2 regions of the Streptosporangium lutulentum genome follow, and region 1 is predicted to be linked to the other one. Evidence: riboswitches for the same ligand, from Rfam matches in the RefSeq annotation. Region 1 holds a riboswitch; the other holds the start of a gene.
The links. Region 1 has a riboswitch for guanidine ahead of J2853_RS37530 (DMT family transporter). Riboswitches for the same ligand answer to the same signal wherever they lie in the genome.
Positions count from the first base shown of each region.

Region 2: another riboswitch for guanidine. It lies ahead of J2853_RS08640 (MBL fold metallo-hydrolase); the one in region 1 lies ahead of J2853_RS37530 (DMT family transporter).

Region 1 covers NZ_JAUSQU010000001.1:8,308,343-8,312,547, reverse strand. Annotated here, with positions in the region: gene J2853_RS37545 (molybdopterin-containing oxidoreductase family protein) at 1-414, shown strand, start outside; gene J2853_RS37540 (GNAT family N-acetyltransferase) at 516-809, opposite strand; gene J2853_RS37535 (hypothetical protein) at 1,044-1,508, shown strand; gene J2853_RS37530 (DMT family transporter) at 1,633-1,956, opposite strand; guanidine-III (ykkC-III) riboswitch at 1,982-2,045, opposite strand; gene J2853_RS37525 (class I SAM-dependent methyltransferase) at 2,069-2,854, opposite strand; gene J2853_RS37520 (acyl-CoA dehydrogenase) at 3,132-4,205, shown strand, end outside.
Region 2 covers NZ_JAUSQU010000001.1:2,053,126-2,057,330, forward strand. Annotated here, with positions in the region: gene J2853_RS08635 (amylo-alpha-1,6-glucosidase) at 1-1,538, shown strand, start outside; guanidine-III (ykkC-III) riboswitch at 1,618-1,684, shown strand; gene J2853_RS08640 (MBL fold metallo-hydrolase) at 1,695-2,576, shown strand; gene J2853_RS08645 (M14 family zinc carboxypeptidase) at 2,686-4,205, opposite strand, start outside.

The sequences.
Region 1 (4,205 bases):
GACCCCGCCTACGTCCCCTCGCACACGGCCTCGGCCGAGCGCGGGGCCTATCCGCTGGCGCTGATCACCCCGGCCTCTCACATGTTCCTCAACACCACCTTCGGCAACAACCCCGAGCTGCTGCGGCGCTCGAAGGGGCCCCGGGTCCTGATCAATCCCGAGGACGCCTCGCGACGGGATCTGAGCGACGGGCAGCGGGCCCGGGTGTTCAACGACAACGGCGGGTTCGAGGCCGTGGTGGAGGTCAGCGAGAAGGTGCAGCCCGGCGTGGTGGCCTCCACCAAGGGACACTGGCGCAAGCTGAGCCCGGGAGGCTCGACGGCGAACGCGGTCGTGGACGAACGCGACGCCGACATGGGCCGGGGCGCCGTCTACCACGACAACCTGGTCGAGATCAGTCCTTGTCCTTCTTGATGAGGGACCTGACGGTGCTGAGCGCCTCCGGCTCCTGATCCACCGGTCAGGAGCCGACCGGCGTGTTCTCCCGCCCGCGGCAGCCGGGCGTGACGATCAGCTCAGCGCGAGCTTGTATCCCTCGTGGGACGCGGTGAAGCCGCCTCGATCTGCATCCGGAGCGCGCCGCGGCGGGAGATACCGGGGATGTAGGTGAGCTGCATGGTGCCCACGACCTCGCCGTCCAGCTCCGCGACGATCAGCTCGTTGTTGGGGTCGGCGTCGATGATCTCGAAGGCGGCCCGGTGCTCGTCGCCGAAGGCCCCCTGGCGGGCGGCGGCGATGGCGTCGTCGGCGAGCATGGCCACGATGAGCGGGACGTCTTCGGCACGGGCGATACGGAAATCCACTGACATGCCGACCAACCTATCCAGCGGGAAACGGGCCCTTGACCCGGCGGACCGGCCACGACCGAAGAGGATCCCGAGACGCGAGCGCGGCGACCGGGGCTCCGAACCGCTTGCCGATTCGGCGAGGTCGTCACGACCGCGGGTCGCCGGTTCCGTGCCGGTCCCCGATGCGGCAACCCTGGGAACAACCAGGGTTGCTCCCCGATGTGCGCGGGGGGCCGGAGAGGGCAACCTGGTGGCATGAAAGACGAACTGACTCGACATGACGAGATGTCCCTCGCCGGAGCGGCCCTGCGCGGAGCTCCCTGGAAGGCGGCCGCGGTGACCGGCGGCGCGGTCGCGGTCACCAGTTTCGGCTTGGGCGCGCTCACGGGAAGCGCCGATCTGACCTGGGCGATGACGGTCGGCATCGGCCTGTTCGCGCTCATCGCAGCCATCGGTTCGGTCAGCAAGCCCGACGCCGGGGACCGGGTGACCCGGCAGGCCCGGCTCTGGGCCGGGCGCCGCCCCTGGAGGTTCTCCCTCTACCCCGCGCTCGGCGCCGCGGCACTCATGTATCCGGTACAGCTCATCCTCGACGGCGAGGGCGTGTTCGGCGCGGCGCTGGACGCGCTCCAGGGCGGGGTCGTGGTCTACCTGATCACGGCGGTCACGGCTCTGGCCTTCAGGGGACGAGGCCGGTCCTCCCTGCCTCCCGGCCGCTGAACGGCGCCGGGGCACACGCGGACGCGCCGATGCTCACCGCCCGCAGCACGCTTCCCAGAGCATCCTTCCGGTAGGGGCCCCGCGCCCCACCGGCCGTCCGAACCCTCTACCCCGGCGCTTCGCGTCAGTGCCCGCCGCCGGCGAGGTTGAGCCCGACGATGCCCGCGACGATGAGCAGGATCGAGGCGATCTTGAGGAACGACACGTCGTCGCCCAGGACGAGCATTCCGAGCGTGGCGGTGCCGACGGCGCCGATGCCGGTCCAGACGGCGTAGGCCGTACCGATCTCCAGGCTTCCGAGGCCCATCGCGAGCAGGGCGAAGCTCAGGAAGGCGAAGACCAGGAATCCGGCGCTCGGCAGCAGCACGGAGAACCCGTTGCTCATCTTGAGCGAGTACGCCATCGCGACCTCGAACAGACCGGCGATGACGATGATGACCCAGGCCATGACGACTCCTTCTAGGGACCTATAAGGAGCGTCGTCTTTTCAGACCGGGTACGGCGCGTCTCGTCCGGGAGCCATCCCTGATGGGTGCTCTGTTGTCAGAACGAAGCGCGTCTCACATTGATTCCCACCAGAGCGTGAACCACTGGTCGCGGGGCAGCGGCCACAGATCCAGCTCGATCACCGCCGCGATCACCTCCTCGGCCCGGTCCTGGCCGAGGCAGAGCCTCCGGCAGGCGCTCTCGGCCAGCTCCTCCAGATGGGCGAAGCGGGTCAGCGGCGCCAGGCGTCGCTCGTGGCGGACCTCATGTCCGAGCGCCTCCGCCGCGGCGATCACATCGTGGACCGTGGGACGCGTGGGGCGGGTGATGCCGTGAAAGTGCTGCCAGAGGGGGGTGAGCCAGCTCATCGGATGCCGCTCGGTGAGCTCCAGGACGACCCGGCGGCGGGCGTGGGCGGACAGTTCGGCGAGGAAATCGGATAGGTCGGGCACGTTGTAGACGACATGCGCGGAGACCGCGACGTCCGCCGCCGGAGTCTCGGCCGCGACGTCGGGCCAGCGGCCGGTGATGATCCGGGTGGGGACGCCCAGTTCGTCGGCCCGGGACGTCAGCTCGGCCAGCATCGCGGCGGAGGGGTCCACCGCGATCAGCTCTCCCATGCTCGTGGCCAGCGGCAGCGAGGCCGCCCCGGTGCCCGCGCCCACGTCCAGCACGCTTCCGCCCGGCGGAAGCGCCTCGGCGACCCGCGCCAGGGTCGGACCCTCGGGGTCGGCGAGGGCGCGATCGGTCCGTTCGGCGAAGCGCGCCGGCGAATGGCCCCACGGGTCGGCCGGAGCCGTCGCCGCGATCTCCTCGGGAATCCCCCATCCCGCGAGGTCGGCCCGCCACTGTTCGTCCATGTGGCGAGCCTAGTGCGACGCCCCCCGGCGGAGGCCGCGAACAGGCCGTCGGAGAACCCGGGATCGCCGGTACGACCTTCCCTCTTCACCGCAGGTCACGGCCACCCCGAGTAGCCACTCCGTGACTCCTGTCCAGGCAGTCGGGCCCCCTCGGATTGTGTGGCGAACATCCCACTTGAACAGTTTTCTACGGGTTACTGGCGGGTAGCATTGCGGGTAAGGTTACTGGTGAGTACGGAAAGAGTCCCGGTTCCCCCGGTTTCAAGGAGCAGACCCCATGGGCCACTACAAGAGCAACGTCCGTGACCTGGAGTTCAATCTCTTCGAGTTGCTTGGACGCCGGGAGATCCTGGGCACCGGCCGCTATCCCGACCTGGACGAGGACGTGGTGCGGAGCCTCCTCGAAGAGGTCGACCGCCTGTCCACGGGCGTGCTCGCCGACTCCTTCGAGGAGGGCGACCGCAAGCCGCCGGTGTTCGACCCCGCCACGAGCTCGGTGACGATGCCGGAGGGCTTCAAGAAGTCCTTCGCCGCCTACCGCGACGCCGGCTGGACCAACATCGGCCTCCCCGTCGAGATGGGCGGCCCCGGCCTGCCCAGCAGCGTGAACTGGGCTCTCGCGGAGATGATCCTCGGCTCGAACCCGGCCATCTGGATGTACTCCAGCGGACCGGCCTTCGCCCACGTGATGCACACGATCGGCACCGAGGACCAGAGGCGTTACGCCGAGCTGGCCATCGAGAAGCAGTGGGGCGCCACCATGGTGCTCACCGAGCCGGACGCCGGCTCGGACGTGGGCGCGGGTCGCGCGAAGGCCGTACGGCAGGACGACGGCACCTGGCACATCGAGGGCGTCAAGCGCTTCATCACCAGCGCCGAGCACGACCTGAGCGACAACATCTTCCACCTGGTGCTGGCCCGCCCCGAGGGGCACGGCGTCGGCACCAAGGGCCTGTCGATGTTCCTGGTCTCGAAGTACCACGTGGACCTGGAGACCGGCGAGCTCGGCGACCGCAACGGCGTCTACGTCACCAACGTCGAGAAGAAGATGGGCCTGAAGGTCTCCACGACCTGCGAGCTCACCTTCGGCGACAAGCACCCCGCCGTGGGCACGCTGATCGGCGACGTCCACGAGGGCATCAAGCAGATGTTCATGATCATCGAGCACGCCCGGATGATGGTGGGCACCAAGGCGATCGCCACGCTCTCCACCGGCTATCTGAACGCGCTCTCCTATGCCAAGGAGCGGGTGCAGGGCGCCGACCTCACCCAGATGACCGACAAGTCGGCCCCCCGGGTGACCATCACCCACCACCCGGACGTCCGTCGTGAGCTGATGCTCCAGAAGTCG
Region 2 (4,205 bases), 6.3 Mb from region 1:
AGACGGCGTGGTTGCGATGGGAGGTCACGCTGCCCCCGGGCGGGCGAACCGTGCTGCGCTGGAATGCCGTGATCGACGACCCCGAAGCCGTCGTGGTCGCACCCGCCCGCGCCGTCGAGTGGAGCCGTCCCCAGGTCGTCGCCGATCACCGTCTGACGCGGTTGCTGGAACAGTCGCTCGACGACCTGCGGTCTCTGCGGCTCGCCGAGGCGAGCGCCCCCGGCGACACCTTCCTCGGCGCGGGCGTGCCCTGGTTCCTGACCCTCTTCGGGCGCGACAGCATCTGGGCCGCCCGCATGCTCCTCCCCCTCGGCACCGAACTGGCCGCGGGCACCCTGCGGGTTCTCGCGCGCCGCCAGGGAACCCGGGTCGACCCCGACTCGGGCGAGGCGCCCGGCAAGATCATGCACGAGCTGCGGCGGCACGAGTTCGCCCTGCCCGGCAACGACCTGCGCCTGCCGGCCGCCTACTACGGCACCATCGACGCCACCCCCCTGTGGATCAGCCTGCTCCACGACGCGTGGCGCTGGGGCCTGCCCGAGCACCAGGTGGCGGCGCTGATGCCGTATCTGGAGGCCGCCCTGGGCTGGCTCGGCGAGCACACGGACGCGGGCGGCGGCGGATTCGTCAAGTATCTCGGCACCCGCGCCCACGGACTGGCCAACCAGGGGTGGAAGGACTCGGGAGACGCCGTGCGGTTCCGCGACGGGCACCAGGCCGAGCCTCCCATCGCCCTGGTCGAGGTGCAGGGCTACGCCTACCAGGCGGCCCGGCACGGGGCGGCGCTGCTGGAGGCGTTCGGGCGCCCCGGCGCGGCGCGCTGGCGCGACCGCGCGGACACCCTGGCCGAGCGGTTCCGCGCCCGCTTCTGGGTGGACGGCCCGCACGGGAGGTTCCCGGCGCTCGCCCTCGACGGGAACGGTCGCCCCGTGGACGCCCTGACCAGCAACATCGGCCACCTGCTGGGCACCGGCCTGCTCTCGGACGAGGAGTCGGCCGCGGTCGCCGAGCTGCTGGTCTCGCCCGAGATGGCCGACGGCTTCGGGCTTCGTACGATGTCGTCGCGGGAGGGCGGGTTCAACCCGATGTCCTACCACTGCGGCTCCATCTGGGCGCACGACACGGCGATCGTGATCGCGGGCCTGGCGCGCGCCGGGTTCGGCGCCCAGGCGGGAACCCTCGCCGAGGGGCTGCTCGCGGCGGGGGAGACGTTCGACTACCGGTTGCCGGAACTGTTCGCCGGCGACGCCCGGGGGTCGGTCGGCCGGCCCATGCCGTACCCGGCCGCCTGCCGTCCGCAGGCGTGGTCCGCCGCCGCCGCGATCACGATCATGCACGCCGCCGTGGGTCTCTACCCCGACGTGCCCGCCGGTCGCGTGCTGCTGCGGCCTCTCGCCGGAGCGCCGCTCGGCGAGGTGTCCGTGCGGGGACTGCGGGTGGCGGCGAAAGAGGTGGACGTCGCGGTCGACCGGGACGGCGCGGTCAGCGTGAGCGGCCTCCCCGCCGGGATCTGCACCGAGCTCGTGGGAAACGGCTGATCTCCCGCGGACGCCACGTGGCGGTCGTGAGCCCCTGATCCGTCGGAGCCGGTCGATTCCTCCTGATGGTATTTTGCGCTCGAAGGCTCACCCGTGCCTTTCCGGACGAGACGTGCGCCGTACCCGGCCTGCCAGGACGACGCACCAGGAGGCCTCATGGATTCGAGCGCATCGTTGACCGGCTTCACCTCCGAGGGTCCCCGGCCCCGCGCGCTGGACGTCAGGTGGATCCACGGCTCGGAGTCGGCGAAGCACAACACCGACCCCGACATCCAGGTGCACGCCTACGACTCCCGCACATTCATCCTGCGGCAGAACATGGCGGTCAACTACGAGGCGCCGTTCATGTTCCTGCTGTTCGGCGACGCCCGGGCCGTACTCATCGACACCGGTGCCACCGAGTCCGCCGAGTTCTTCCCCCTGCGCCGGGTCGTCGACGAACTGGTCGAGCGCCGGCTCGGCGACCATCCCCGGGACGGCTACGAACTGCTCGTCCTCCACACGCATCCCCACGGCGACCACGTCGCGGGCGACGGTCAGTTCGCCGGCCGCCCCGGCACCGTCGTCGTGGACGCGAAGCTGGAGAGCGCCTGGGCGTATTTCGGGTTCGGCGACGATCCCGGCCGGGTGGCCCGGGTCGACCTCGGCGGCCGGGTGCTGGAGTGCTTCGCCGGCCCCGGGCACCATGAGGCGGCCGTCACGTTCTACGACCCCCACACCGGATTCCTGCTCACCGGGGACACGGTCTATCCGGGCCGGCTGTACGTCCAGGACTGGGCCGCCTTCGGCCGCACCGTCGATCGCCTGATCGAGTTCGCCGGTACCCGGCCGGTCACCCACGTCCTCGGCTGCCATATCGAGATGACCGGCCGGCCGGGGGAGGACTACCCCGTCTTCACCACCTACCAGCCCGACGAGCCGCCTCTGCAGATGACGGTGGGCCAGTTGCTGGACGTTCGCAAGGCGATCGACGAGGTCGGAGACCGGCCCGGCCGGCACGTCTTCCCCGACTTCGTCATCTGCCGCAGGGACGGGTAAGCGGAACGCGCGCAGGATCATCCGGGTCAAAACCCGAAAAAGGGCGATGAGAAGACGCGGCGGCCGCCGGTCCGAAGACCGGCGGCCGCCTGTTCGTTCTCAGTGCGAACTACCGCACCTTGCGAACCTCGACCTTTTCCTGCTTGTAGTTGTTGCTGTTGCCGTTCGGCTTGTAGTTGTTCTCCACGTTGCTGGCGATGTCGATCGAGAACCAGCGAACCTGGGTGCTCTTGTTGACCGTGAGCTGCTGCGATCCCTCACGCATCCCCGAGGAGACGAGCTTGGGGGAGCTCAGCGTCGGCCGGCTGCCGTCCAGCGTGTAGTAGATGTTCGCCGGCTCGTTGACCGAGAAGGTGAACGTGGCCGAGGTGTCGGTCCGGCCGGTCACCTCCAGCTTCGACTTGGGAGCCTTGTCGTCGGCGGAGAAGGCCAGGGCGGTCTCGAGGATGCCGATCTGGCCGGAGGCGAACTCCATCGCCTCCTCGTGACCCTCGGCGAAGTCCGGCTGGAAGCCGACGGCCTGGAACTGCTTGGTCTCCGGGTTGTAGAGGTCGGCGCCGACCTCGAAGTCCCAGCCCATGATGCCGCGGTTGAACCAGTGCTCGTCGGCGCTGTTACCGGCCGCCGAGTACAGAACGTCCGGGACCGGACCGGTGCGCCCGGGCCAGATCGCCGTACCGCGGTAGGACTGCACCGCGGAGAGGATGTGGCTGGAGGCGTCCCAGAAGAAGTTCTCCGTGCCGTAGTCGACCCGCGGCAGCAGCTCGCGCCCGGCGGCCTTGTAGGCACCCGGAGGCCACATGAAGTAGCCGCCGTAGGAGTGCGTGTTCATCGCGAACTTGATGTTCGGGTACTTCTCGGTGAGCCAGACCTCGTTCTTCGCCTCCGGCTCGGACAGCTCGGCCGGGCCGGCGAACGTGCCGCTGGTGCAGCTCGTCGTCGAGGCGCCGTCGTATCCGTCGAAGGCGGAGCCGACGGTGAAGTTGCGGTTCAGGTCCACGCCCCAGGAGTTACGCGATCCCGGGTCCCCGGAGGTGGCGGGGCAGTGGTTGGTCATGTTCTTGCGCTGCATGTTGTAGTCGTAGAAGCTGTAGTGCCCGCCGTCGGGGTTGACCACCGGCATGATGAAGATGTCGAGGTTGTCGACCAGCTTCCGGGTCTGCGCGTCGCGAGAGTAGTTGCGCAGAAGCCGCTCGGCGGTCTCCGTGCAGACCAGCGGGGTGACCCACTCGCGGGCGTGCTCCTGGCAGTAGAGGTACACACCGACCTTGGAGCCGTCGCGCTTCTTGCCGATGCGCAGCACCTTCTGCTGGAACGGCGCGCGCGAGACGGTCGCCGGTGCCTTCAGGTTGTCGCTCAGCTTCGTCGCCGTCGCCGCGGCGACCACGCCCCCACCCGCGTTGCCGCGGTAGGTGGAGGCGGTCAGCAGCGCCGACGCCGCGGCGTCCGCGCCGAGCGCGTCCACCACCTGACGGGAGGTGCTGCTGATCGCGGCGGACTCGTTCGTGGCCAGGCTGACCACGACGTCCTTGCCGGTGACCTTCACGGAGAGCGGGCTGGAGGCGACGTCCGGCTTCACCAGCGCCACGCTGAGGTCGTTGCCGCCTTCGGAGCCGTACGCCTTGGAGG